Regions from separate parts of the Sporosarcina sp. USHLN248 genome, predicted to be linked through region 3. Evidence: predicted binding sites of a transcription regulator. Region 3 holds the regulator's gene; each other region holds the start of a gene.
What was found. Region 3 encodes LexA, which represses DNA repair genes until DNA is damaged. Its sites were predicted from a motif close to CGAACATATGTTCG; they were not measured.
Positions count from the first base shown of each region.

Region 1 (10,208 bases), on a different contig from region 3:
AGTGCATTGTTTAACGCTTGCCTATGTAAATGGCTGTTTACTGTATCATGAAAAATTTATCAATAGCGAATACAACGTATTATGAATGCTCATTAGCTTGATGTCCTCCCACTAATCTTGATCTTTCCACAGTAGTACCGGCAGAGGTGAGAGAGCATGCGCGTACAAGAGAAGCAGAACCATGCTTTTCTCGAATTGCATCCATGACAAAACCTAGTTTTTTCTTACGGAAGCCATTAGGATCAAATAGTGACATTTGAAATGTGTCTGTATCTTTAGAAAGATTTGTTAGACGAACGCTTATATACCTGATTGGGTAGTTTTCAATAAAACGTTGATAAATTGTTAAAGCTATATTATACATCTTCAAGGTTTCATTGAACGGCTCCTGAACAGTCATTGAGCGATTGAACCCATCAACGGCTACATCACGGCTATAGTTTACAGTGATAGATACCGTTTTGCCTACAAACTTGTGTAATCGAACTTGTCGCATGGTTTCTTCGCAAAGTTCTAAAAGAATTGTCTTAGCTTCCACAATGGTATAGTCCCTTAAAAGCGTTTGACCGCGACCATATCCCTTTGTTTTGGAGAGTTTGCCCATATTAGAGCCAACAGAGTTGTAAGGAATGAATAATCCATTAAAGACGCTAGTATCTATACCCCAAGAATGTAAAAACCACTCACGACCTAGGATGCCAAAACGTTTCTCCAATTTTCCGACAGGGTAATGAGCTATTTCATATAAGCTTTTAATTCCCAGTCTGGCCAGGTTTTCTTTTGTTCGATTCCCAATGCCCCACACATCAGCCAGATTCTCGATCGTCCATAGTTTATTCGGTACATCGGAATATCGAATTTCCGCTATACCAGAGGGTTCTTTCTTCGCATATATATCTAAGGCCACTTTAGCTAAAAAAGGATTGTCGCCCAGGCCCCAGGCCGAGGGAAGACCGAAGCTATTGAAAATGGCTTGTTTTATGTCAGTTATAGCTTCGTAAGGGGTGTATAAAGAGGAGCAACTAGTGAGGTCGATAAATTGTTCGTCAATTGAATAAACAAATATATCATCAATTGGCACATACTGATTAAGCAGTCGTGTAATATTCACCGACACATCGATATATAATTGCATATTTGGGGAAACTACATATTTACGAAATTCTTCAGGGATATCATACAGACGACTCCCTGTTTTGATACCCATTTCCTTAAACTTCTTGGTGGCAGCAAGGATGACAGAACCGTTACGTTGTGTATTACCGGCAACGGCTAAATAATCGGTTAAGGGATTTAAATTTCTTCTGACACACTCAATTGAAGCATAAAAACTCTTCATATCAACGATAGCAATGTCTCGAGCGGGAAATTGTGAGTAGTCCATATTAATTTCCTCCCAACTATTCCTTAGTGATTTTTATGATTTTGTGGAAAGCTATAAAGTGGTTTATGTTGTGAAAATCCCTTATACGATATTGTTTACCAATCATATCGATAAAACTGATATATCCTTTAAGTTTTATGAGCTCGCCATCTTCAAAAAATATAAAGTGAAGTGGAGTATTATATTCCATTGCATCTCGTACAAGGACATCAAGTTCAGATAATTGTTGTTCATCTAAAATGGGCTTTTGAACTTTATATACCTCTTGGTAAAAATCCTTTAACTTTTTTATATGCTCAGGCAATAGCATTGCACTTTGCCATTTTATAATCCCTCTATCACGAATAGGATGCATAAAAACCACCTTTCTTGTTCCTTTATGATATGCGAACTTCTGTTCTGTAGTCAAGGAGTATTAAATATGTAAAGTATGGAAATCACCATCCTATTTTTTTTTGCAATGGCTTGGGAATTTTGGGGAGGAATCCGAAAAGAAATTTAGACCATGGCTGATCCAACACCACTTATAAAGCAGGAATCACCAGAGGGTTTTGAAAAAGTATTTATGAAAAAGAATTTAATAATCATAAGCCGTTAAATCAGAGGCATTTGTTAGGAATTTCGAATTCGTAACAGGTAGCCCTACAGTAAAAATCGTTTCGAAAGGCATATTTTAATAGATACAACTATCGGTTTTGCATATTATAATATATAATTTGGTTTGTTCATTATTATTTTATCCACTATAATACGTAAAACACTGATAATTATTTTACCTATGCCAATGCAAAGGGTGGTTTTAAATGAATTTAGAAACTGATGATCCAAAACAAATTGTTTTACAAGTTGGGGCTGTACTAAAAAAACTACGTAAAGAAAAGCGTTTAAGTCTCGAAGATTTATCGGAATTATCGGGTGTAAGTAAGCTAACGTTAGGAAATATAGAACGCGGAGAAACAAATCCAACAGTAGCGATGTTATGGTAAATCTCAAAAAGCTTATCCATACCACTCATGGCATTATTCTCAACTGAAAGTAATGTGAATCTGTCGCGGGCCGGTGAAGGGTTAAGAATTGTTGGAGACGAAAATAACTGGGCAATTGAGCCGATTTTTCAAAATACAAATAATGATACGGAAATGTACCGTGCTTATTTACAGCCTAATAGCACCTACCATCCGGAAAAGCATCATCATAATACAACTGAAATTGCAACTGTCATGTCTGGCACAATTACCATTAATGTTAATGGTGAGGCATATATTTTGAGTCAATATGATACAATCAGCTTCTCTACCGACGGTACGCATTCATATGCCAATCATACCAACGATGTTGTTGTTCTTCATATCATATTGAAATACGAAATCTAATGTTTTTCCCATAGCTTATCCTGATACAAAGAATGCCCCAATTGAGGATAGACAAACCCCATAAAGCATACCGAATCCAAAGCTGTGAACCAAATCCAATGTTTTTTCCAAGTTGCCGGTTAGGGCATACTTTTTGATGATAAATTTTTCTAAGGTGTCGGCTTCATATGATTCAACTAAATCAACATATTGCTGCAGTCGGTCAATTTCTTCTCTAGCTCTATCAACTGTCATATATCTCATATTTAACACCCCCTCGTTATTATATTGAGCCCTTGTAACTACCTATTTAATTATACTGAATCAACAAAAAACTACAAATACTTCTTGAGTCTATTCCTATATAACAAAACTTTAGCTACAAATATTGGAGGAGCGGTTTTTCTATAAAAAAAGAACGAAGAGTGAATGTGTTTTTTGGGTTTATCTTTCATGATAATAATTATTGAAAAGTTACTTTTATTTAAGGAATTATCCCAACTTAGAATGCTAATGCATCAAGTTTTCAAGATATTGTTTAGTTAAAACACTTGGTAACTGGACTATTTACCTAATGAATTTTCCCAATATGCCTTTTCGTGGAATATATTTACAATTCAAATTCCATGTCGTATGGTGTATATATTACAGAAAAGAAGTGATTAGAATGAGAAAAACATTTGTAACAATTCTTAGTCTATTAATACTGCTAGTTATGTCGCCTTCCGTTTTGGCAAACGAAATTCAATCTCAAACCGTGAATACCAATGAGAATTTGAATGTTTTAATACCAGACGAAGATTTTGAAGCAATGAATGCTAAGTTAATCGAAACTATACAGCTAGAATGGGGTGGAATCAAAGGAAAAGCAGCTTTTGTTAAGACCACAAATACAGGTATAAGCATATATTCAAACAGAGGTGGACTTAACAATGCTTTAAAGGACATAAACAGCATTAGCGGAGGAACAACTATTAGAACAACGAATAGTAAGGGAGAAGTAATATATTTAAAAACAACTCCCGCTGGTACCTTTAATATACATCGTAGTACTGACGATCTTTTAAGACCATGGACTTTAGAGTTTGGAAAAGACAAAATAAGGTACTATGATTAATAATAAAGTTGGGAGTTGAATTTCATAGATAAGAGGGTTTTACATGCATGGGATCTATGCCCAGGTACTATTGATGGTATGGATTTCTATGATATGAATTTACAAAAAGGATTGACATTAAGATTTTCTAATTTATCAGGAAAAATATATGAAGTTATTTATGATCAATATATAAATGGTTCATATATATGGTCTATGCGTTTGGTCGCAGAACGAGATAGACAAGACTTACTAGATCTTGTAAGGGAGGCACAAAATAAACACCAGACAGACAATTATACTAGTTTTTACAAAATGGAGAGTTCTGATTTCCTTGAATGGTATGATGGCATAGCGATGCTGGGAAGCGAACATGTCCCCAATGTTGAACATCACGTCTATATAACATCTGAATATGTGATTGAAGTATTAAGTGAGTATGAACCGAAAGTGAATATCATTGGGTAATCGGATTGAACGCTGCGGAACCCTTTATCTTTAATGGTTATCGCCTGCTGGCAAAAGGCTATGGAATGAAAAAATTCCATAGCCTTTTATAATTTGCAATTTTATTCTCGGTTATCGACAGTTACGCTATCTTAACGCTCTTCCGTTATAAATGTCGGTAGAATTGTCCGTGTGTTCGATGTCCCTAAGATCGGCTATAGGTTATATATTTTCCATGAGTTCTAAAATACTTTTTCTTTCAGTAGTGTTCTCTGGAGCACAACAACTGCCCAATCGAGTTCAAAAATCCGAAAAACGCTCTTTAGAATACAAATAATATACAACTACTTGACAACAGAATTGATGAAAGCTTTGTCGATCTGGGCGGTACTGAGCAATTATGGGGACCTGCCGAGGAAACGGCAAGAAGAATGCAGGAAGAGCTTTTTAAACAGTTTCAGTTGAGATCGGCATGCGGCATGGGGCCGAATATGCTAATGGCGAAGTTGGCGCTTGATCTTGAAGCGAAAAAAAGCGGCTTTGCTCGGTGGATATATGAAGATGTGCCGAAAAAATTGTGGCCAGTTGCCCCGTTAAGCCGTATGTGGGGAATCGGCAGCAAAGTGGAACGGAGGCTTAATAATATGGGCATTTTTTCAGTCGGTGACTTAGCTCATGCGTCACTTGAGCAGTTAGAGAAAAAATTTGGCATTATGGGCAATCAATTATATTACCATGCGCATGGCATTGATTTGTCTGATGTCGGCATCCCTCCGATTGTCGAAGGGCAAGTAAGCTATGGTAAAGGACAAATTCTTTATAGAGATTACACCAAACCGGAAGATGTTTTCGCTGTCCTGCTTGAAATGTGTGAAGACGTTGCCATGAGAGCAAGAGAGGCAGGCAAAGCAGGAAGGACGGTCCATTTGTCCATCGGCTATTCGAAGCATTCGTTGGGAGGAGGCTTTGGACGTTCACGCTCCCTGCATGCAGCAACAAATGACACGATGGTTATTTTTCGATTATGCAAGGAGCTGTTCAATGAATTCCATGACGGACGTCCGGTGCGGCGTATTGCGATTAGCTTACAATTTGGAAAATGAATATGCTATGCAGCTCAGCCTATTTGAAGAAGACAAATGGAGAAGGCGCCAATTGGGAGAGGCGATGGATGGCTTACGCAGAAAATACGGCACTGCCGTCCATCGTTCTAAATTGATTGGCGGGCATTATAAATAATTTGTTCTCATGAATGAAGAGCTTATTTCCGTTCGCACAATTCGCTTTTTAATTCGGCGATTTCAGCCTCCACCTCTTCTACCTTTTTCATAAGCATTGAAGAATCAATCGTGCTCCGGACGATGAAGCGGAGGATGAAAGCGCCGATGATAAGCCCGAATAGGATGGTTAGGATGAAGACGGTTGTGTCGATCGGCATATAAACACCTCGTTTTCTATATCATTCTACAAATTAAAATTAGAAAGGAAGTCGATCGTATGATTCGCGATCGCGGGCGGATAAAATGGACGGCGATGATGCTGCCAGAACATGTGCAGCAACTGCGGCAGCTGCAGCAGGAGCAGGAAAATGAAGTGAATAAGGCAGAGCCGGATGAGCAGCAGTTAGAAGAATGGAATTATGAAATAGCTACAGCGATAGAGCGGCATTTGTCGGTGATTGTACATTACTGGATAGGAAACGATACGGTGGAGGCAAAGGGATTTATTCGAAAAATCGATCAAGTGGAGAATATTCTTTTTATCAGTGAAACGGAAGGTGAAGTTCATCGCATCCCATTTACTGAATTGAAAAGTATTTCAGTTTCCGAATGATTTAAGAATCGTACCTTTTCTATTGTTCAGACTTTTGGTAGACTATTCAAGGACAGAGAAAAAGATAGGGGGGAAGTTATGTGAAAGTTTTACTACAGCTCGGCTGGTTTTTCAAACAAAGGAAGAAACAATATGGACTAGGCATTGCAGCGCTTGTATTCGTTTCCTTATTGCAATTGCTTCCTCCGAAAATTATTGGGCTAATTGTCGACCATATTACTGATGGAACGCTTACAGCCGCGACACTTACGAAATGGTTAGCCATTTTGATAGCCGCGGGTATTTTGATGTATGTGTCCCGTTACTATTGGCGTGTCATGATTTTTGGGTCGGCAGTCCTCTTATCAAGGACGATGCGTGAAAAGCTATTCAATCATTTCACGAGGATGTCACCGTCATTTTATCAAAAAAGACGTGTCGGCGATTTGATGGCACATGCTACAAATGACATCAACGCTGTGCAACAAACGGCAGGAATGGGGATTTTGACACTTGTTGACTCCATTTCAACTGGCGGCTTTGTCATTTTGACGATGGCGCTCACAATTAATTGGAAGCTAACGCTCATTGCACTCATTCCATTCCCGTTTATGATTTTCTTGACAAGTTATTATGGAAGATTGCTACGCCGACGTTTCCGCTTTGCACAAGAGGCATTCTCTAATTTGAACGACAAGACACAAGAAAGTATTTCAGGCATTAAAGTGATTAAAACATTTGGACAGCAAAAAGAAGATATTGACGATTTTACGGATCTTTCAACGGATGTCGTAGCAAAAAATATGCGGGTCGCAAAAGTGGATGCTTTATTTGATCCGACAATATCCGGAATTTTCGCAATTTCCTATATTTTATCATTCTATTTTGGAACAAAGTTTATTATCGCTGAACAGATGACGATTGGGGATATGGTAGCATTTAGTACATATTTAGGATTGCTCACTTGGCCAATGTTAGCTTTCGGATTCCTGTTCAATATCGTAGAGCGCGGAAATGCTTCTTATAGCCGTATTACGGAATTGTTATCGATCGATCCGGAAATACAAGACGTTCCGGGAGCAATTGCCGGGCGCCCGGAAGGCGATTTATATTTTGATGTTGAGGAGTTCTATTTCCCTGATGACGAAACGCCAGCATTGCGCAATGTACATTTCGAGCTGAAAAGAGGCGAAACCCTCGGCATTGTAGGGAAGACCGGTTCAGGAAAGACAGCGATATTAAAGCTGCTATTACGTGAGTTCGAAGGATATAAAGGCAGCATTGTATATGGAGGATATCCAATTAACCAATACAAGCAGCAAAGCTTGCGCCAATCAATCGGTTATGTACCGCAAGATCATTTCCTTTTCTCGACGACAATTGCAGAAAACATTGCGTTTACCAATCCAAAACTCGATCGTGAAGAGATTTATGAGGCAGCAAGACTAGCCCATATCCATGACGATATTGTCGGCTTCGCGGAAGGGTATGAAACGATTGTCGGAGAACGAGGCGTTTCTTTATCAGGCGGCCAAAAACAACGCGTTTCCATAGCGCGAGCGTTAATTATGGAGCCTGAATTGCTCATCTTGGACGACTCCCTATCGGCAGTGGATGCCAAGACGGAAGAAGCGATCCTCGAATCATTAAAGCAAACTCGCACAGGAGAAACGACAATTATAACATCGCATCGTTTAAGTGCAATCCAGCATGCGCATAAAATTATCGTCATGCATGAGGGTACGATTGTAGAAGCGGGTACACATGAAGAATTGATCGCCTTAAATGGACGATATAAAGAAATGTATGACTTGCAGCAATTGGAAGTACTTGTCGAGCAAGGGGGTGAAGAATGATGCAAATGGAGAAACAGCCTAAATTGACGGCAAAAGATCAATGGGTCGTATTCAAACGACTGATGCGCTATGCAATTCCCCATAAGAAAAGCATTGCCATCGCATTGTTCTTCCTTGCACTGACAATTACGGGAAGCATCGTAGGGCCGCTTATTATCCAATCGTTCATCGATGATTATTTGACACCTTTACATTTCCCGAAAAATGAAGTGCTGACATTGGCGCTTATTTATATCGGTTTACAAGTGTTCATTGTTGTTATTTCTTATTTCCAGCAATTGCGCTTCCAAGATATTGCTCTTAGAATTATTCAGCAAATGCGTATTGATGTATTTACGAAAGTACAAGGGTTGGGCATGCGCTATTTTGACCGGACACCGGCTGGAAGTATCGTATCAAGGGTTACAAATGACACAGAGTCGATAAAAGAGATGTTTGTCAGTGTAATGGTCACTTTTTTACAAGCGATCTTCGTCATTATTGGAGTGTTCTTTGCTCTCTTCTCGCTTGATGTGAAACTGACATTCGTTTCCATGTTATTGTTGCCGTTATTCTTAATCATTATTATTGTTTATCGGCACTATAGTGCGGATTTCTATCAAGATCTTCGGGAGCGACTCAGCCAGTTGAATGCCAAAATTGCGGAATCATTGTCCGGAATGGGAATGATTCAAGCTTTCAGGCAGGAAGAGCGGTTGGCGAAGGAATTCGATGATATTAATGAAGGGCATTACCGGACAGGTATGCGGAATATTAAATTCGACAGTATTCTCTTGTCGCCATTTATAGATTTGCTCTATGCAATTGCCATTGTGTTTGTCTTAGGATATTTTGGTTTCCTTTCAATAGATCATGCAGTTGAAGTCGGCGTAATTTACGCTTTCACGACATTGATCGGCCGCTTATTTCATCCAGTCCAGGAAGTGATGCAGCGAATGTCCATTTTCCAGCAAGCTTTAGTATCCGCTTCACGCGTATTCAAGCTAATGGATGATCCGGACATGGAGCCGCAGCAAAATGAAGAAGGACAGAAGGAAATCGGAGAAGGAACAATCGAGTTCCGCAATGTAACTTTTTCATATGATGGCAAAAATGATGTTCTGAAAAATATTTCATTTACAGCGAATGCCGGCGAGACAGTCGCATTAGTCGGCCATACAGGTAGCGGAAAAAGCTCCATTATTAATTTGCTCATGCGTTTCTATGAATATAGCAAAGGAGAAATTTTAATTGATGGCATATCGTTGAAAGACTTACCGAAGTCGGAAATCCGAAAAAAGGTCGGTTTAGTTTTACAAGATCCATTCCTTTTCTACGGAGATATCGAAAGCAATATCCGATTGCATAATAAGTCTATGAGCGGGGAAGACGTTCGTGCTGCTGCAGAATTTGTCCAAGCAAATGAATTCATTGAAAAACTGCCGGAAAAATACGGACAGAAAGTGACGGAACGTGGTGCCACTTTCTCAAGCGGACAGCGCCAGCTCGTCGCTTTTGCCCGTACGATTGCAACAAATCCGAAAATTTTAGTGTTGGATGAAGCGACTGCGAACATTGATACAGAAACAGAAGTCGCAATCCAAAACAGTTTGGAGAAGATGCGGAAAGGGCGTACAACGATCGCAATCGCCCATCGACTAAGTACTATTCAGGATGCGGAGTTAATATTAGTTCTCCATCAAGGAGAGATTGTCGAGCGTGGGACGCATCAGCAACTTTTATCTCAAAAAGGTCTCTACTATATGATGTACCAACTTCAGAACGGCCTCATTGAGGATGCCATGTAACTTGAAAAAACCGACTGCTCATGCATGAACTGCACCCCAATTGTTAGACACCATCTAACAATTGGAGGTGCTGTTTTTTGACTAAACTCACTGTAGAAGAAAAACTCTTAGCTGTTAATCGATTTTCAACTGTTGAGAAACGACAGAGAACTATAAAACCGCCCATAATAGAAGGTTGGATAGAAGCGAAAACAGCTTACAAATGTAACAATTGAAACGTTCATAAACTGTTCACAGTCAAAATGAGCGTAATTTACTCAAGGATTTGTTACGATGGGAGAAGAAAATTGAAGGGGAGAGAATGATGACGACTGATGTGAACGTATTTCTTGCCTTTGGAGCAGGCTTTTTAAGCTTTATATCGCCGTGCGTCTTGCCATTGTATCCAGCTTTCATATCCTATATTACGGGCATGTCCATTGAGGACTTGAATTCAGATTCGAAACGGATGAACCGCAACGGTATATTGCATAC
Region 1 is NZ_JBBCZC010000021.1:476-10,683, forward strand. Features, by position in the region: gene WFH04_RS10040 (Y-family DNA polymerase) at 80-1,384, opposite strand; gene WFH04_RS10045 (YolD-like family protein) at 1,401-1,739, opposite strand; gene WFH04_RS10050 (helix-turn-helix domain-containing protein) at 2,188-2,370, shown strand; gene WFH04_RS10055 (cupin domain-containing protein) at 2,425-2,757, shown strand; gene WFH04_RS10060 (hypothetical protein) at 2,773-3,000, opposite strand; gene WFH04_RS10065 (hypothetical protein) at 3,404-3,853, shown strand; gene WFH04_RS10070 (hypothetical protein) at 3,947-4,300, shown strand; partial or broken gene WFH04_RS10075 (DinB/UmuC family translesion DNA polymerase) at 4,639-5,518, shown strand; gene WFH04_RS10080 (hypothetical protein) at 5,541-5,717, opposite strand; gene WFH04_RS10085 (YolD-like family protein) at 5,777-6,112, shown strand; gene WFH04_RS10090 (ABC transporter ATP-binding protein) at 6,193-7,947, shown strand; gene WFH04_RS10095 (ABC transporter ATP-binding protein) at 7,953-9,734, shown strand; gene WFH04_RS10100 (cytochrome c biogenesis CcdA family protein) at 10,039-10,208, shown strand, end outside.
Region 1: the regulator LexA is predicted to act here: its motif matches at 1,772-1,785, upstream of WFH04_RS10045 (YolD-like family protein).

Region 2 (10,208 bases), on a different contig from region 3:
ATAGCTATAATGAAGCGAATGGTATTGAAACGTACGTTTATCCCACTGGAAGCCGCGATTCATTTTTATTGGCAAATATAGTACAGTCTTCGTTAATCTCAGCGGTTCAGCGAAAAGATAGAGGAGTGAAGCAAGCCAACTTTGCTGTTTTGCGGGATACAAAAATGCCAGCCATTTTAGTGGAATGCGGATTTATGACCAATCGAACGGAATTGATGCTACTAATGAATAAAGCATACCGTGAACAATGTGCAAGAGCGATCGCGTTCGGCATATTATGTTATTTATACAATAAATAAGCAGACTGTAGACAATGTGTTTTCACTTTGTCTACAGTCTTTTTAAGATTTTTAGCCATTAGATAAATGTTTGCACAGCATGGCTTGAAAACGCTTGTGAAGGAAGGCAACCTAAGAACGCCACGTCCAAGATGCGCCTTAATTTCTGCAAAGAACGCAGAAATACAGAAAATCGAACCCTTCGCCGTTCGATTCGCAGTATGCGAGCGTTTCAACAAGCTGTAAGTGAACAACAGAAAAAGCAAGGGTACGAAAACAATTTGTTTTCTCCCTTGCTTTTTCATTTGATTAGGCACTGTGATTTACATTATAGCAGACGATCACTGTACCCGTTTTCGCTTCTCCTTGAATATGAAGAGGCTTCGTTTCGCCTTCAGCATGCTTTTTGAATGAAACGGAACGCTGTAAAAATTGTTCCTGCTCTGTTGTCTTATCGACATCATTCAATTGAAGATCCAATTTCCCCATATTTGTAGAAATATGGCCATCTAAAGGTAATTCAGAAGGAATGTAAATTTCAACTGAACCGCTCACTGTCTTCGCTTCAATTTTCTCAGCCGCTTTGTCAGTAGTTGTCACAACTACCGCACCATTTAACGATTTTGCTTCGACATCTTTTAAAGCTCCATCGATATAAACCCGGCCATTGATCGTTTCAGCTGACAATTGAGCACCAGTGCTGCCATTTAAACGGATAGAGCCGTTCGCTGTTTCTAATTCTGCAGCATCGAATTGTAAGCCATTTGCTTCCACTTTGCCATTAGCCGTTTTTACGTAAATACGTTCCGCTTTCAAATCTGCAATGGTAAAATCACCATTCAGCAAACGTACTGAAGCTTTATGGTATGCCTCATTCGGAAGTAGCAATGTAACATTCACTTGCATTAATTTCAAATCGCTTAACAACCGCAGCGTTCCTTCGTCTTGAACGAAGACGACTTTATCGAGAAACTCTTTTTTCGTTTCCTCTTCATTCTTGTTATTGAAATTTTTCACTGTAAATTCTGCACGGATTTCTTGCACATCAGCTGTTTCAACAGTGACATTTCCGTGATCGACATCAATGATAATTTCCTCTATATCTTCAGCAGCTTTGATCATTGTATGCGAAAAAGTAGTACCGCCGCCAAAAGGGGTGTCAAAATCGAATTTTTTCATCCGGTCAACCGCCGTTTGCATGAATTGCATGAACCGGTCACCTACCGTAACAAAATCTTTTCGGATATCTTCGATGAATTCATCCATGGATGGATTATGAGAATCATCCGAACCCTGATTGCCTCTAAAAGATGAATCACTCTTCCGTTCTTCTGCACCCTCTGTATTCCTATAGACGTTTTCGGATTGACTTTGCTCACTTGCCGTGGATGAAGGATTGCCTGTTTGCTTCTTTTCCATTGTCTCTAAAAGGGTTAAGGCTTCTTCCATTGAAATCGTGCCGTTCTCCAACATGGTCAAGATTCGTTTCCGTTCATTTTGCAATTTTTCCGCCTCCTAAAATGTCTTCATACGGAATGCCTATCGGCTTAGAGGGACAGTTAACGAATAAATCCCCATTCCGCCATTCGCTTTACCTATCAATATATACGTCCTATCCTCCCGTTTGGTTTCATCTTATTATTTTGCCGCTTCTTCAATCATTTCATGCATTCGACGGCGATCCCTTTCCAAAATCGGCTTTAAATAGTTGCCTGTATAAGAATTTTCATTTTCAGCTACTTTTTCCGGAGTGCCGACAGCAATAATTTGCCCGCCTTTATCTCCGCCTTCCGGACCAAGATCGATAATATGATCCACTGTTTTTATGACGTCTAAATTATGCTCGATCACTAAAACCGTATTGCCGCTATCAACTAATCTTTGCAATACAACAAGCAATTTTTCAATATCATGAACATGCAAGCCGGTCGTCGGTTCATCTAATATATAAAACGATTTTCCATTCGAACGTTTATGCAGCTCGGACGCTAATTTCACACGTTGGGCTTCTCCTCCTGATAGCGTCGTCGCCGGTTGACCCATCTGGACATATCCAAGACCGACATCGACTAAAGTTTGGAGCTTCCTACTGATTTTCGGTATATTTTCAAAGAAAACGAGCGCATCTTCTACTGTCATCGATAGGACATCGGCGATGCTTTTTCCTTTATACGTCACTTCTAACGTTTCCCTATTGTATCGTTTCCCATGGCAAACCTCACATGGCACATAGACGTCGGGCAAGAAATGCATTTCGATTTTTATAATGCCATCGCCCCTGCACGCTTCACATCTACCGCCTTTTACGTTGAAGCTAAATCGACCTTTTTTATAGCCCCGCACTTTCGCTTCATTCGTCATCGCGAAAACATCGCGAATATCGTCAAACACTCCTGTGTACGTTGCTGGATTCGATCTCGGCGTCCGGCCGATCGGCGATTGATCGATATCGATTACTTTCTCCAATTCTTCCAAACCGGATACTGATTTGAATTGTCCCGGTTTTTGTTTGGAGCGGTTCAGTTTTTGCGATAGTACTTTGTAGAGAACTTCATTGACGAGTGTACTTTTCCCGGACCCCGATACACCGGTAACTGCAATAAATTTGCCGAGAGGGAAATCTGCATTGACGTTCTTTAAATTATTTTCCGAAGCTCCTTTAATAGAAACAACTCTGCCATCTCCGCTCCTTCTTTCAGTCGGAAGTGGAATGAATTTTTTACCGCTTAAATACTGACCGGTTAAGGAAGCTGGATCATTCATCACTTCTGAAGGCGTCCCGGCGGAAATGATTTGACCGCCAGCCGCGCCAGCTCCTGGTCCGATATCTATTAAATAATCTGCAGCGATCATCGTATCTTCGTCATGTTCTACTACGATGAGCGTATTGCCGATGTCTCGCATGCTTTGCAGCGTACCGATTAATCGGTCATTATCTCTTTGGTGCAACCCGATGGACGGCTCATCCAATATATATAATACTCCAGTCAGTCTCGATCCGATTTGCGTCGCCAGCCTAATCCGCTGCGCTTCCCCACCGGATAAAGTTCCTGCTGCACGAGATAATGTCAAATAATCCAACCCAACATTCACTAAGAAACCTAAGCGCTCTTCTATTTCGCGCAAAATAAGTGCGGCTATTTTCATATCTTTTTCGGAAAGGGATAAATTGTGTACAAACTCATTCGCCTCAGTAATCGACATTGCCGTCACTTCGCCGATATGGCGATCATTCACTTTGACAGCAAGTGCTTCTTCCTTCAAACGATAGCCGTGGCATGTCGGGCAATGACGCTGAGCCATATATTTCTCCATTTGCTCGCGGATGTAATCGGAGGTCGTTTCTTTAAACCGACGTTCCACATTCGACAAGACACCTTCAAAATATATATTATTCACTCGCGTATTTCCGAATTCATTCGTATATTTAAAATGGATTTTTTCATCTTTCGAACCGTACAATAATATCTTCAAATCATCGTCCGATAGCTCGCTCACTGGCACATCCATCGGAATCTTAAAATGCTTGGCAACTGTTTTTAACAATTCCGGGTAATATTGTGAGCTTGTAGGAATCCAAGGAGCGATGGCATCGTCTTTCAGTGATAACGAAGGGTCGGGAATGACCAATTCAGGGTCAACTTCCAATTTCGTTCCCAATCCATCGCAATCAGGACAAGCTCCAAACGGGCTATTGAAAGAAAACATACGCGGCTCCAATTCACCGATGGAAAATCCGCATAACGGACATGCATGATGTTCGCTGAATAACAATTCCTCTTCTCCGATAACGTCCACTAATACAGTGCCTTCTGATAATCGAAGCGCTGACTCAAGGGAATCACTCAGTCTCGTTTCGACGCCTTCCTTCAATACGATTCTGTCAATGACAATTTCGATCGTATGTTTTTTGTTTTTATTCAACTCGATGTTGTCGTCTAAATCCATTACTTCGCCATCGACTCGTATACGGACATATCCTTGTTTTTTAATATCCTCAATAAGCTTGGCATGCGTCCCTTTTCTGCCTGAAATGACCGGAGCCAAAATTTGCAGCCGTGAACGTTCCGGCAGCTGTAAAATGCGATCGACCATTTGTTCAATCGTTTGTGATGTAATTTCGATTCCATGTTTCGGGCAAATCGGTTTACCGACCCTCGCATAAAGAAGGCGCAAATAATCATAGATTTCCGTAACCGTACCGACAGTGGAACGCGGGTTGCGGCTCGTCGTCTTCTGATCAATCGAAATAGCAGGTGAAAGGCCCTCGATCACATCGACATCCGGCTTGTCCATTTGTCCTAAAAACTGCCTTGCATAGGCAGAGAGCGATTCCACATATCTTCTTTGCCCTTCAGCGTAAATTGTATCGAACGCAAGCGAAGATTTTCCGGATCCCGATAAACCTGTAATGACGACCAACTGATCACGAGGGATCGTGACATCTATATTTTTTAAATTATGGGCTCTTGCCCCTTGAATGACGATTTCCTTATTTTTCATCGTTTTCACCCTTCAGCTTTCAAACTTAGTATCGTATCGCGTAATTCGGCCGCCCTTTCGAAATCGAGTGCTTTTGCCGCTTCTTTCATCTCCTGATCGAGCGTTGCGAGCAATTTCGCTTTCTCTTCCTTGGACAAGGATTTTCCTTTTGTCACTTTTTCAATATAGGTGACCGTTTCCTCTGCGACTTGTGTTGCCCGGATCACATCGCGAATTTCCTTTTTGATCGTCGTCGGAGTAATGCCATGCTTTTTATTGTAAGCTTCTTGAATTTCTCGCCGGCGTTTCGTTTCTTCGATCGCCTTCGTCATAGAATCGGTATATCGGTCAGCGTACATGATTACTTTCCCTTCCGAGTTTCGCGCTGCACGTCCGATCGTTTGGATTAAAGAACGTTCGGATCGAAGGAATCCTTCTTTATCTGCATCTAAAATTGCGACGAGTGATACTTCCGGAATATCAAGCCCTTCCCTCAAAAGGTTAATTCCGATCAGCACATCGTAAGTGCCTAACCGAAGTTCCCTAATAATCTCAATCCGTTCAAGGGTTTTCACTTCTGAATGAAGATATTGCACCTTTATACCGATTTCTTTTAAGTAATCGGTCAAGTCCTCCGACATCTTTTTCGTTAATGTTGTAATCAATACCCGTTCATTGCGTTTTATACGCTCATTGATCTCATCAATCAAATCATCAATCTGTCCTTCGATCGGCCGCACTTCAATGATTGGATCAAGCAAGCCCGTTGGACGGATAATTTGTTCAACCATCTCTGTCGTATGTTCAATTTCATAAGGGCCTGGCGTTGCCGAGACATAGATGGCGTTGTGAATATATTTTTCGAACTCCTCAAACATTAGCGGCCTGTTATCAAGGGCGGATGGCAAGCGGAAGCCATGGTCTACAAGAACTTGTTTCCTTGCTTGGTCTCCGTTGTACATTCCTCTCACTTGCGGCAGCGTAACATGGCTTTCATCGATCACCATTAGGAAATCGTCTGGGAAATAATCCAACAATGTATAAGGCGTTGCGCCAGGCGGTCTTAACGTCAAATGCCTCGAATAGTTTTCAATGCCCGAGCAAAATCCCATTTCGCGCATCATTTCAAGATCGTACCGTGTACGTTGCTCAAGACGTTGCGCTTCCAATAATTTGTCCTCGCTTCGAAGCACTTTTAACCGTTCCTCTAACTCTGTTTCAATATTCGCGATTGCCTTTACCATTTTATCTTCGCCAGTTACGAAGTGGGAGTTCGGGAAGATGGCAACATGGTCGCGCTCGCCTAATATTTCTCCTGTCAGCGCATCGACTTCCCGAATGCGATCAATTTCATCACCGAAAAATTCGATCCGGATGCAATGTTCATCTTGTGAAGCAGGGAAAATTTCTATCACATCCCCACGCACTCGGAATGTTCCCCGAACAAAGTTCAAATCGTTTCGGGCATATTGATTGTCAACAAATTTTCGAAGCAACTCGTTGCGCCCGATTTCCATACCCGTTCTTAACGAAACTACATGCTTCCGATATTCTTCCGGCGAACCTAACCCATATATGCAAGATACTGATGCAACGATTAACACATCATTTCTTTCGAACAATGCTGTCGTCGCTGAGTGCCGCAGCTTATCAATCTCATCATTGATCGTCGCGTCTTTCTCGATATACGTATCCGTATGCGGCACATATGCTTCGGGTTGATAGTAATCATAAAAACTGACAAAATATTCGACTGCGTTGTTCGGAAAAAACTCTTTGAACTCACTGTATAATTGTCCCGCCAACGTCTTATTATGTGCCATAACAAGCGTCGGCCGGTTTATTTCTGTTACAACATTCGATATCGTAAACGTTTTCCCTGTACCTGTTGCCCCCAACAATGTTTGATGCTTTTCATTTCGGCGTACTCCTTCAACCAATTTTGATATTGCTGATGGTTGATCCCCCAATGGCTTATACGGCGCACGCAAATCAAATGTTTCGACCATAAATGTCACTCCCCGTTTCAAAATCAATGACACATCGGCGTCATTGTATCCAAAGGCTTCACTTGAATCAGAGTAATGTTCCTTGCTGATTAGCAAGTTTCGCCTGCGGTCATCCCGCCACTTCTTGAAATGGGGGATCTGTGCTGTATGAAGTTATTCTACATTTTATCATAGTCTATCATATTCCTAAAGAAATAAACGAACGTACGTTTTAAAATTTGTCTTTCTCTCACTTACACATTTGCCGAAAAACTTGCCCTTCAACCATTTTGAATACAAAAAGAGCTCCTAACAGCCAATCGGTGGCTTGTTAGCAGCTCTATTCCTATTCTTCAAATTGGAAGTTCCTCTTACATAACAATTTCAGTTGATCAGTTTTCATCTAATAAACGCAGCTCTTCCGTTAAGCGATGAAAAGCTTCTTTATCGTTATGGACAAGAGATTCGTCAATCAGTTCCAAGAGACGGTTTCTGTTTTGTTCACGATGTATATGGCTAATGAATAGATCCATATAAATTTCATTTAACAGTTTTTCAGCATGCAACGAAGAACTGTTCTTCCCAACGGCTTTTAAGAACTCGGCATATGAATAGTTTTTTTCCATCTCCCTCACCCCTGATGCCTTTTTTCCATTATACATAACGATCAAGGAATGTTGCAAGGGTTTTGAGAATATTCTATTTCATTTCAAATCTTGGATGTCAATCGTATTCGGTTTGCAAATTTGTCCTTCGTATTGTCAATTGCGATATAACAATGACGACGATCGATAAAATAAACGGCGTCAAACTGAATCCATATATGAAAAATGCTGTAATCAGCACCGCGGCTGTCTGTACCCATTGCGCAGAGCTGACTGTTTTCCGAATCGCCTGAAAGCGTGTTTGATCCACTTCTGGAAATAGCATATCCATTCTGAAATCATCATCTGCCTTCAGCGAATGAAGCAGTTGGATCGCCGTTGCAAAAGAGAGCGCTCCTACAAAGATTGTAATCACGATCGGAAACGGAATGAGTATAATGCCTACAATGGATAATAACGTAAGCCGTACCCATAGCCAAAACGTGTCATCTGTACGCAAAAGCGTTCTCCGAAGTAAAAATTGCTGTGGTTTCGTTTTTCCAAAAATAGCAGGACGTAAAACGAAATTCAAATAGCTTCTTCTGCTAACTGAGCCCATTAAATGCGGTACATCCGTAAAATAATTCGCGAATCTGTAAAAACGCATCATGCGATTTTGTTCCAGTGAAATGAAATGACGATATGGGAAAGGCACCTTTGCACTTTTCATTTTAAAAATTACATCATATATAGCCATTACAAGACCGATTACCGGGATGAAAAATACATGTCCTTCAATGACAACGTACAGCAAGGATGCTGCCAATACGAACCGAACGATCCGATCGAATAAAACACCATTTCCTTCATTCGCATATCGAAAATAAAATTCAGTGTGCACATACAGCCATTTCACAAGCAATAGTATGATACCTGTTAACAATAAATACATATTGCTCTCACCGAGGCCAGTCGCTGACAGCAAAGGCATTGCTACGATGAACAAAATTAACGGAAGCGGCAACTGAGAAAAGAATGTGTAGCGCAAAGCGCGATTCATATAACGATCTAATTTGGTTTCAAGCGGCAGGAAAAACACGCTATCGGGCGGCTGCAATAATGTGACAGGTGCACTAAATGTAAGCGCCGCTCCGATGACAACTGCTGTTAGGATCGCAGATGGGAAACCGGCAGGTACGTCTTTTAACCATTCGCTATAGGCATAGCCAGCAGCTCCGATCGCAAATAGTAAGACAACTGCTAAATGCCCGGTAAAGATGAATTTCATATACTTTTGCAGTTCATTCATATAATGGGCTAGCCGTTTCCCCCATAACTCACGCAAATTTTTCATGATTTTGAACCTCTGTCATCGCAATGTAAATTTCATCTAATGAAGCGCCCGGCTTGCCGAAGGCCGCTCGCAAATCATCCATCGTCCCTTGCGCACGCACTTTCCCTTCATGCAAGAAAATGATCCTGTCACAATGCTTTTCAGCAGTCGATAATACGTGTGTAGACATTAAAATGGAAGCTCCTGCAGCTTTCCGCTCTGAAATTTGATCTAATAGTGAACGAATTCCAATCGGGTCTAAGCCGACAAATGGTTCGTCGATTATGTACAGCGAAGGCTCCACTAAAAATGCACACATAATCATAACCTTCTGGCGCATCCCTTTTGAAAAATGCGCAGGAAACCAATTCAGCCTTTTCTCCATCATAAATTCTTTAAGCAATGATTCGGCCCTCGCCTCGTAAACTTCCCGTTCCAAGCCGTAAGCCATCGCTGTCAATTCCAAATGCTCTTTTAACGTAAGTTCTTCATACAAAATCGGTGTTTCAGGAATATACGTAAACGATTTTCGATATTGCTCTGCATCTTCGTCAAAAGTCACGCCATTCACTTCTATTTCTCCTGCATGGGGGTTCATTAACCCGATAATATGCTTAATCGTTGTACTTTTCCCGGCACCGTTCAAGCCGATTAAGCCAACTAACTCCCCTTCATTGATGTCAAATGTTAAATCATGCAAAACAGGCTTTCGAGTATAGCCGCCAGTTACATCTTTCACTGATAAGATTGCCATATCCATCCTCCACTCCCGGCATTCGTTCCGTTGCATTTTTGCTATGTTATGATAAACATCTTACCAAAAAATAATAGGAAATGCTTTGTCCACCTTTCACGCCTTCATATAAACTATGCTACACTATGATGAGAAATGCCCGAAATTCAACAAGAAATGAACTGGAAAGGATGATTTCAAATGACTTCTTGCATCTTTTGCAAAATCGCGGAAGGTTCATTGCCAAGTGAAAAAATTTATGAGGATGAATCGGTAGTCGCCTTCATGGATGTCATGCCTGTCACAAAAGGCCATGTGTTGATCATTCCGAAAGCACATCGTGAAAACATTTATGAAATGACTGCGGAAGAGGCGGCGAATCTCTTTCAGGTCGTCCCTAAAATCGCAAACATACTAAAGGAAGAATTTGCTCCTGCCGGGATGAATCTATTGCAAAATAATGGTGCGCCTGCAGGACAAGCTGTGTTCCATTTTCATTTGCATTTAATTCCACGCTATGATGAAACGGATGGCTTCCAATTCGAGTGGAATGCAAAAGTAGAAGAATTTACGCAGGAACGATTACATGAAATTGCAAATGGCATTCGGAAAAGATTCAATGAACTACCTTGATTTTTCGGACAATTGGTGGTACAGTATATAAATATTTTCGCTAACGATCACGAGGATACGTTAGGAAAATACAGGTATTGAGAAGAGAATAGAAGAGGAGAGAGTAGAATTGAATACGAAAAATTTGACGTTAATGGCTATTTTAGTCGCGGTCGGTGCAGCTTTATATTTGGTGAT
Region 2 is NZ_JBBCZC010000020.1:47,759-57,966, reverse strand. Features, by position in the region: gene WFH04_RS10000 (N-acetylmuramoyl-L-alanine amidase family protein) at 1-299, shown strand, start outside; gene WFH04_RS09995 (DUF4097 family beta strand repeat-containing protein) at 588-1,781, opposite strand; gene uvrA (excinuclease ABC subunit UvrA) at 1,917-4,781, opposite strand; gene uvrB (excinuclease ABC subunit UvrB) at 4,787-6,769, opposite strand; gene WFH04_RS09980 (IDEAL domain-containing protein) at 7,141-7,374, opposite strand; gene WFH04_RS09975 (ABC transporter permease) at 7,472-8,686, opposite strand; gene WFH04_RS09970 (ABC transporter ATP-binding protein) at 8,670-9,419, opposite strand; gene WFH04_RS09965 (HIT family protein) at 9,600-10,031, shown strand; gene WFH04_RS09960 (tryptophan transporter) at 10,141-10,208, shown strand, end outside.
Region 2: the regulator LexA is predicted to act here: its motif matches at 6,969-6,982, upstream of uvrB (excinuclease ABC subunit UvrB).

Region 3 (10,208 bases):
TCATTAGTTTTGGCTTCATCGATTGCTTTCGAAATTTGGCCAACATTATTTCCATCTTCTACGCGAATATAATTCCAGCCGTAAGACTCAAAACGTTTTTGAATATTTTCTGTGAAAGCCATATTCAAATCGCCATCAAGAGAAATATCATTGCTGTCATATAGGACGATCAACTTATTCAACTGTAGATGGCCAGCTAAAGAAATCGCTTCGGCTGCTACGCCTTCCATTAAATCGCCGTCTCCACAAAGCGCATAAGTATAATGGTCGATCACAGGGAAATCCGGACGATTGTATGTTGCAGACAAATGTTTTTCTGCCATAGCCATTCCTACAGCCATGCCAATTCCTTGTCCTAATGGGCCAGTTGTTGCTTCAACGCCGACCGTATAGCCATACTCCGGATGTCCGGGTGTTTTAGAACCCCATTGTCTGAAGTTCTTGATTTCTTCCATTGGCAGGTCATAGCCGCTCAAGTGAAGCAAGCTGTATAGCAACATGGATCCATGTCCAGCAGAAAGAACAAATCTGTCCCGATTGAACCATTTCGGGTTGGATGGGTTATGGTGCATATGTTTTGTCCACAGCGTATACGCCATCGGAGCTGCACCCATCGGCAATCCAGGGTGACCTGAATTTGCTTTTTCAATTGCATCGATCGATAATGTTCGAATCGTATTAATCGCTAACTGTTCAATTTGTTCCGTCATTCTGAACATCCTTTCCCGTAACTTTCTCTAATAGTGAATAAATCGTATCCTATAATAGTGTAGTCAATATAGACAAGAATTACAATCCGCATCTCGGATATCATAAATGTCCCGCTCAATCAATTCAAATATTTTTTATTTTTTGCATCTTTAACTTTTTGAGGTGTAACATCATTTCCTTGTGGATCAAGCACTTTAACATTCTCAATTGTATTTCTCATAGAGGAACGGAATGATTCCAAATATTCTTTTCGTAATTTTGTTTGCTCTTTTGCTTCTTCGATTGACAATCCTATCGTTTTAGACTTTTTGGAAAGCTCATTGATACGGTTGATTTTATCTTGCGATAGCATAGTATTCCTCCAATTGTAATAAAACTTCATTTTTAGAACAAAAATTGCACAGCAATTGCATTCAATTGTAGAATGCGAAGAGTTCTGTATATAACACATTGCTTACTTCCAAGAGCACTATCTGATGGAAAAACGCTTTTACACTGAAACTCTACTATAGAAGGTATACAAAAAGAGCAGGAAGTGCAACCATTCAGCCTTCCTGCTCCATTTCATATTCTTTATAACGTCTATGTACAGTCGCTTTACTTATATGATGACCTAAACCTTTTAAAACGCTTGTAATTTCTTCATATGTGAGCCCTTTTTTACGCAATGAAACAATTTCTTCGATTGGCACTTCTATTCTTTCTCTTCCATCCATATTACCTTTGTTTTTTAAATTGTTTTCAGGTCTATAGCCTTCGCGCACTGCCCGTTTCATTCCTCTTCTAATTTTCGCGTTATGCAGTTTACGCTGATATTCCTCAACGATCGCCAATATTTCCAACAGCATTGTATCCATTTCGTTTAAAGCAATATTGCCGCTATCATGATTGGTAATAATCGATATGTTCGTTTTCGATAGCAAATGTAAAATGGCCACTCTCGCGTTCCCTCTACCTAATCTTGTTTCATCTTGTATTAAAACTGCGTCAATATTTTCAGTTTTGATGTAATCGAGCAGATCAAGTAATCCTTCTCGCTCAATATCATAACCGCTATGCTTGTCAGAAAATGTTTTCAAATGATGATACCCTAACTTCTGAGCAAGCGCTATAAGCTCTTCTTCCTGCCTTCTTAACGAAGGTTCCTGCGTGTTTTTTTCTGTACTGACTCTACAGTAAATGACACAATTTTTCATCGTTCCTCACCCGCCAATACTATAGCATTGGCATCGTAATTTGCATAGACTGGCAGCTTGAGCGTTTCTCCTGATTTAATCGTTGTTGAACTTAAATCGTTCATGTCTATTACTTTTCGTATCCATTGACGAGGCTCTTCATGTTCGGAAAAATGTTCGGCAAGCCCCCATAACGTATCCCCTTCGGAAATTGTAATTTCTACGAAGTCATTCGGTTGTGAATGCTTCATAACCCAAAAGAGAGTAAATGTAGAGCAGAGCAACATCATGAACAATATGTATCCGTATTTTTGTATGAACTTCATAAAAACCCCTCCAAGAATGTCTGTTCGGAATATTTGTTCCCATTATAGAACAGGCATTCCTATAAGTCAACAGTTTTTCTCGAACCTCTGTTTGCAAACCACTCGAACACCTGTTATACTCTTTTTAAGGAATAATCACGAATGTGGTTAAGAAACCACAAACTTCCTAAGACAACTTTTAATCGAGGGGTGAGAAAAATGAAAAAAATATCGAAAAGACAACAAGATATATTGACATTCATAAAAGAAGAAGTAAGGCAAAAAGGGTATCCCCCGTCCGTCCGTGAAATAGGAGAAGCAGTAGGACTAGCTTCAAGCTCTACAGTCCATGGACATTTAGCTCGCTTGGAAAGTAAAGGGTATATTCGTAGAGACCCTACAAAACCAAGAGCAATAGAAGTGTTAGACCCTGAAGGTCATGATGCACTCAAAGCGGGAGTTCTGCACGTTCCGCTTGTAGGGAAAGTAACCGCCGGCCTTCCAATCACTGCAATTGAAAATATCGAAGAGTATTTCCCGCTACCAGAAACTTACGGAACTTCTGATGACCACCTTTTCATGCTTGAAATAATGGGAGAAAGTATGATTGATGCAGGTATTTTGAACGGAGATTACGTCATCGTCAAACAACAACATACTGCCAATAATGGGGAGATTGTCGTTGCAATGACTGAAGAGGATGAAGCGACAGTAAAGCGATTCTTTAAAGAAAAAAACTATTTTAGATTGCAACCTGAAAACGAATCTATGGAACCAATTATCGTAGACAACGTTTCCATCTTAGGAAAAGTTGTTGGCGTATACCGACATATTCATTAATGTCTAGCTGCTTTCAACTGAACTTATCCATACATCTAAAGGGAGTGACACACGATTTCGTGACACTCCCTTTTGTTTAGAATTTTTCAAGAAAAATATTCGAATTTTGTCTGAAAACCTTTTAAAGTTCTTATTTATCAATCAAAGCCTCAGAGAACATTCTAAAAAAGAGTAAAGGAGAATTTAATGAGTAAAAATCGAAATGTGGTATTATTTATTGCTTCAAGTTTGGATGGATATATTGCTACTGAGGATGAGTCTCTAGAGTGACTTTTTAATGTCGAAGGTGAAGGTGATAATGGAATTACAGAATTTTACGACACTGTGGATACCATTTTAATGGGGAAAAGAACATACGATTGGATAATAAAGGAAAATTCAGGGGAGTTTCCATATAAGAACAAAGAATGCTACGTATTTTCAAGATCTATAATAGAAAATACGGAAGATGTAAAATTTGTAAATGGTAATATAAATCGTTTTGTCAACAAACTAAAAAGCCAAGAGGGAAAAAACATTTGGATTGTTGGTGGCGGAGAATTGTTGCTTTCCTTTATTGAGGAAATGTTAGTTGATGAAATGATTATAACAGTTGCCCCAACGATACTTGGCAAAGGTATTCCCCTATTCAGAGAAGGAAATCAACAATTAAATCTCTCTTTAAAAGGAATGCGGAGATTCAATCAATTTGCTGAACTCCGGTACAAAGTAATCAAATAAGGGCGCTTTAAAAAAAGAGAAACCTCGTAGTTGAGTGTTTCTCCTTTTAACGTGAGTTAAAGCTTTAATTATTAATAATATTATTTCACCATTTGCGATTTCAATAGTTGTTCCATAGAAGACATAACTGCCGCTTTTACGTGTTCATATGTCAAACCGCCTTGCACATATGCAGTATAAGGTGGTCGGATCGGTCCGTCTGCTGTCAATTCGATACTCGATCCTTGTATGAATGTTCCAGCAGCCATGATTACATCATCGGAATAGCCAGGCATATAGGATGGTTCAGGTGCATAATGAGCATTGATCGGAGAGTTTTCTTGAATCGTCTGGCAAAACGCGATCATCTGTTCAGCATTGCTGAAATTGACAGATTGAATCAAATCGGTGCGGAGATCTGCATAGTGCGGTGTCGTATTGAAGCCATAGCTTTCCAGTAAAGCAGCTGTAAATACTGCACCTTTCACCGACTGACTTACGACATGAGGAGCTAAGAAAAACCCTTGATACATTTCAAGAAGCATATCCAATGAAGCCCCCGCTTCCGAACCAATTCCCGGAGATGTCAATCGATATGCACACTTCTGAATCAAATCCGAACGCCCTGCGATATAACCTCCCGTACGTACTAACCCGCCGCCAGGATTCTTAATAAGAGATCCGGCCATAATATCAGCACCTACTTCTATCGGCTCTTTTGTTTCCACAAATTCACCATAGCAATTGTCCACAAAAACGATTAGATCCTCATTGATCTCTTTAATGAACCTTACCATTTCCTCAATTTCTTCCACATGGAAAGAAGGTCGATCCGAGTAGCCTTTCGATCGTTGAATGCCGATCATTTTAGTACGTTGATTCACATGTTTTGAAACTTCTTCAAAATTGACAGAACCATCCTCCTTCAAATCAATATGTTTATACGTAATGCCATAATCATGCAATGATCCTGTATCCTCACCGTTTCCTGTAACGATCGCTTCTAAAGTGTCGTATGGCTTACCTGTAATATATAGCAGCTCATCTCCCGGACGCAATAACCCAAAAAGACTTAACGAAATGGCATGCGTCCCTGAAATAATTTGGTTCCTAACTAAACATGCTTCCGCTCCGAACACGTCAGCATATACTTGTTCTAAGACATCCCTACCGCTATCATCATACCCATATCCTGTTGATCCTGTGAGATGAAAATCACTCACCTTATTTTTCCGGAAAGCGGATAATACCTTTCTCTGATTATAAAATGCAATCTCTTCGATACGCTTAAAATAGGGAGCAATTTTTTCTTCTACTTCCGAAGCTCGTAATGTCAGTTGCTCGCTATATTGAAATAGTTTCATCCGTAATTCCTCTTTCTTTTTATAGTCACCCTATTATCTTATCATAATAAATGGCGTTTGAAGCTCACAAAACAAAGAAGAGACTAACGTATTCGCCATTCATTTGCTACAATAATAGATGCTCTCAGAAAGGAGGCAGTTGTTTGGCTTGGGAAGTTTTTAGTTTCATCGGAACAGCAGCCTTTGCAATATCGGGCGCCCTCATAGCACTTGAAGAACAATATGATTTATTTGGCGTATATATTTTAGGGATGGTGACAGCGTTTGGCGGCGGTGCAATACGGAATGTCTTAATTGGCGCCCCCGTCTCTGTACTATGGGATCAAAATTTCCTATTTATTGTGGCGACCATTTCAATCCTTATCATTTTCTTTTTTTCGAAAATGCTATTAACTCATTGGAACAGATGGGGGACATATTTTGACGCTGTTGGGCTTGCAGCATTTGCAATTCAAGGTGCAATGTTAGCAGTCAAATATGAAAAATCATTGTTTGCTATTATGGTTGCAGCAGTATTGACAGGTGCTGGCGGCGGTGTCGTTAGAGATGTGTTAGCTGGTAGAAAACCGCTAATTTTCCAAAAGGATATTTATGCAGTATGGGCTGCAGTGGCCGGGCTTCTCGTCGGTCTCGGTTTACATAAGATAGATATCGCCTTATATATATTATTGATCGTAACAACAATGTTACGAATGCTTTCCTATCGTTTCCATTGGCGATTACCACAAGGGCCAAAATAATAAAGGCCGTATCAAGTCTCATTAAAGACTTGAATGCGGCCTTTCCTCATTACGCCTCGTCCTTCAACGTGACAGGTTTTGCTGGTACATACGTTGAAATCGCATGCTTATAAATCAATTGCTGCTTGCCATCCGACTCTAACAGGACGGTATAATTGTCATACGACTTAATGAGCCCTTTCAATTGGAATCCATTCAATAAAAAAACTGTAACAAACGTATTGTTCTTTCTTAATGAATTCAAAAAAACTTCTTGCATGTTTCCTTGTGCCATACACCCCATCCTCCTGTAGCTTCTATATTCTTTTGCTCTTTATCTATTATTCGAGATGTTCTGATCAAAATCCTTCAATATTGATAAAATTCCATTAATAATTATTTCACGATCTGTCAATGCATCAAACCAATGCACATCCAATTTATTTCGAAAATAGGTCATTTGCCTTTTTGCATAATTGCGGGTATTCTTTTTAATCAACGCCACTGCCTCATCAATTGTTAAAGTTCCTTCAAAATATTGATGAAGCTCCTTATAGCCAATTGCTTTGACAGATTGCACATTCCGGACACCGGCATCCCATAAACCCTTCGCTTCCTCCAATAAACCTTTTTCCATCATCGCATCGACCCGGCGATCAATTCTTTCATAAAGAAGTGCCCTCTCCAAATCAAGACCTACGATAAAGTGTTCATAGATTGGTATCTGACCTTTGCCATCCTCATGAGCATTTTTCGTTTTTCCAGTCACTTCGATGATTTCCAACGCCCTAATTAGACGCCTATGATTGTTCGGATGGATCTTTTCAGCGCTTTTCGGGTCAGCCTCCTGCAATTTCTCATATAACGCCTCTGGACCATTCTCAATTAGTTGACGTTCCAGCTTCAAACGAACTTCTTCATCTGATGCTTGTTCAGTAAACCGGAAATCATAGAGGACAGACTGTATATATAAACCTGTTCCTCCGACGATGATCGGTATTTTGCCTTTCACATGAATTGCATCGATTGCAGACCTTACATTCTCTTGATATTCCGCAACCGAAAAAGCCTCTGTCGCCTCTTTTATATCGAAAAGATAATGTGGAACCCCCTGTTTTTCTTCTTCAGTTATTTTAGCGGTGCCGATATTCAGTCCTTTATAGACTTGCATAGCATCTCCATTAATGATTTCTCCGCCAATTCTCTTAGACAAGTCAACGCTCAATGCCGTTTTCCCAGATGCTGTCGGACCGACTATGGCGATGACGAAAGGTGATGTAGTCATTTTCTCTCTATCCATTTCTTAATAAACTCAAAAACTTCTTGCCGATTCGTTTCGTGCAGCATTTCATGGCGCCCTCCAGCATAAAGCATGACAGTGACATCCTTCAATCCTGCTTGATCATATTGATCCGCTACTTTGTATATCCCTTTGCCAAATCCTCCTACAGGATCATCTTCTCCTGATAATAAAAGAATCGGCAAGTCTTTTGGCATATACTCTATGTTTTTCATCATATGGATTGTGCCAATTCCTTCAAATAGATTGATGAAAAATTGCGTCGTTGGCACGAAGCCGCAAAGCGGGTCTTCAATATATTTTCCGACGGACGCCTTATCTCTTGATAGCCAATCAAATGGTGTTTCAGCATTTTTAACAGTCTTGCTATAATTGCCAAAGACGAGCGAATTCAATAGTACATCAGGCTTGTCTGCACCACTCATTTTCCTTCTCAACATCGCTAGCGCTTTTCCTGCTTTACGGCTCCATTTTGGATCATTTCCAGTGCCCGAGCAAATAAGCATATCCAACTTATCTCCGAATAATTGTGCATAGCGGCGAGCAATGAATGACCCCATACTATGGCCGAATAAAATAAATCGGTTTGCAGGGATGATTGTTTTAAAATGCTCAATAATTTCATTTCCATCTTCTACAATACGATCAAACCCTATGTTATCGCCAAAATGCCCCAAATTTCCAGCTTTTAATGCGGTTTGTCCATGGCCTCTATGATCATGTCCTGAAACTGCATAACCGTTTGAGCATAAATATTCCATGAATGGCTCATAACGGCCGATATGTTCTGCCATACCGTGAAAAATATGCACATGTCCGATTAGCTCTTTTTTCGGTTTCATCCAAACAGCATGAATGGTACAGCCATCTGACATTCGTATATTGACTTCATTCAATCGTCCGCTCACTCCTTCCCTTCCGCTATCTGGATTTGGAAATCCAATTCAGTTGCATAGCGCTTCTTTTCCTCTTCAGAGTAAGAAAGAAGATTTGCCATATAATTGATAACAGCCTCTTTATATTGCTTTACATGATCAATTTCAAAATATAATGCACCTTTTCGGCGAATGAGGTAGTCTGCTGGTGTTACAACCGCTTCATAGTGGATTCCATACATAATTTCCGCTCTCCATGAAAGTGGCAAATCAGATTTTTCCACGGATAGGGCATGTGCATAGTTAAATAAAATATCAACGTTCGTACCATAAGTAGATGAAAGCTTTCGACCTTCCTCTTTCGACAGTGAAAAAAGTCCGGCCTCATTCGTTTTACTATCCAAGAAACTTTGGAAATGTTCCTCATTGTCAAACTCTCCACCCGATAACCGTAATTGCTCTGTCACACACGGGTTAAATGATTGCGATGGAAAACGATCGACAATACGGTCAACAACATGCTCAGCCATTTTTCGATAGCCTGTCAGTTTCCCCCCGGCAATTGTAAGAAGACCTGTATCCGCTTCCCAAATTTCATCTTTTCTTGAGATTTCGGAAGCATCTTTTCCTTCTTCATAGATTAGCGGCCTAACTCCCGCCCATGTCGACTCTACATCTTCTCTCTTCACTATCGTCGAAGGGAACATATAACGCAATGCTTCCAGCAAATAGTCAATATCCTCGGAAGTTGCAACCGGCCGTGCAGGATCGCCATCATAAAAAGTGTCAGTTGTTCCGATATAGGCCTTTTTCCCTCTTGGAATGGCGAAGATCATCCTACCATCAGGCGCATCGAAATAGACTGCTTGACGCAAAGGGAATTTTATCCGATCAATAACGATATGAACACCTTTCGTCAAACGCAAAGTTTTGTCGTTGGACATTTCGTCTTTTTTCCGTACTTCATCTACCCATGGGCCAGAAGCATTGACGACAACTGTCGCATCAATTGAAAACATTTCGCCATTCAGCATATCCTTTACAAGCGCACCAACAACCTTGCCGTTATAATAGTTGAATTGCTCCATCTTCGCGTAATTTAAACAGAGTGCCCCTTTTTGAACGGCTTTCTTCATTGTTTCAATTGTTAAACGTGCGTCATCTGTTCTATACTCCACATAATGCCCGCCGCCTAATAAGCCTTCTCTTTTCAATAACGGCTCCATTTCAAGTGTTTCCTCAGCAGTCAACATTTCACGACGTTCTTCTTTTCTCACACCAGCCAACTTATCGTAAACAAATAACCCGGCAGCTGTCGTCAATTTTCCGAAAGTGCCTCCTTTATGAAAAGGGAGCAGCATGCGTTCAGGTTCAGTTACATGTAGTGCGTTATGATAAACAATATCCCGTTCCTTGCCGGTTTCGGATACAATTTTCAATTCGAACTGCTTCAAGTACCGCAATCCTCCGTGAACTAATTTCGTCGATCGGCTGGAAGTTCCTGCTGCGAAATCTTGCATATCAATTAAAGCGACGGACAGCCCTCTCGTAACGGCATCCAGTGCAATTCCTGCCCCGGTAATTCCTCCACCGATCACCAATAGATCAAATTGGTAGTCGCGCATAAATTGTTTTACTTTTGGCCTTGTAATTGATGACAACATTGTACGCCCTCCTTCTAATCCATTTTAAAGACACGCGCCGCTTCCACTGCTTTTTTCCAACCTGCATAAAGTCCATCCCTTACACTGCAATCCATCGAAGGAGAGTATGTTTTTTCCTTGGACCATAATGCTTGGATTTCTTCCAACGAACTATAGAAATTCGTAGCAAGGCCAGCTAAATAGGCAGCTCCTAAAGCCGTCGTTTCCAAATAAGCGGATTGCTCCACATCAATTTGCAATAGATCGCTTTGAAATTGCATAAGAAAGGAGTTGGCAACCGCGCCACCATCAACTCGTAACACTTCAATTTTCTTTCCTGCATCCTTTTCCATCGTCATTAATACATCTTTCGACTGGTATGCCAAGGATTCTAATGTCGCACGAATGAAATGCTCTTTCTTCGTACCGCGGGTCAATCCGAAAACCGCTCCTCGTGTATCGGAATCCCAATAAGGGGTTCCAAGACCGACAAAAGCTGGGACGACATAAACACCATCAGTTGATGGAATGCGTTCCGCATACATTTCTGAGTCTTTAGCATGCTGCAACATTCGCA
Region 3 is NZ_JBBCZC010000004.1:111,983-122,190, reverse strand. Features, by position in the region: gene tkt (transketolase) at 1-710, opposite strand, end outside; gene WFH04_RS02900 (DUF896 domain-containing protein) at 830-1,063, opposite strand; gene WFH04_RS02895 (YneB family resolvase-like protein) at 1,257-1,907, opposite strand; gene yneA (cell division suppressor protein YneA) at 1,904-2,212, opposite strand; gene lexA (transcriptional repressor LexA) at 2,411-3,031, shown strand; gene WFH04_RS02880 (dihydrofolate reductase family protein) at 3,371-3,751, shown strand; gene WFH04_RS02875 (methionine gamma-lyase family protein) at 3,832-5,094, opposite strand; gene WFH04_RS02870 (trimeric intracellular cation channel family protein) at 5,238-5,834, shown strand; gene hfq (RNA chaperone Hfq) at 5,884-6,108, opposite strand; gene miaA (tRNA (adenosine(37)-N6)-dimethylallyltransferase MiaA) at 6,148-7,098, opposite strand; gene WFH04_RS02855 (alpha/beta fold hydrolase) at 7,095-8,009, opposite strand; gene WFH04_RS02850 (glycerol-3-phosphate dehydrogenase/oxidase) at 8,018-9,652, opposite strand; gene glpK (glycerol kinase GlpK) at 9,667-10,208, opposite strand, start outside.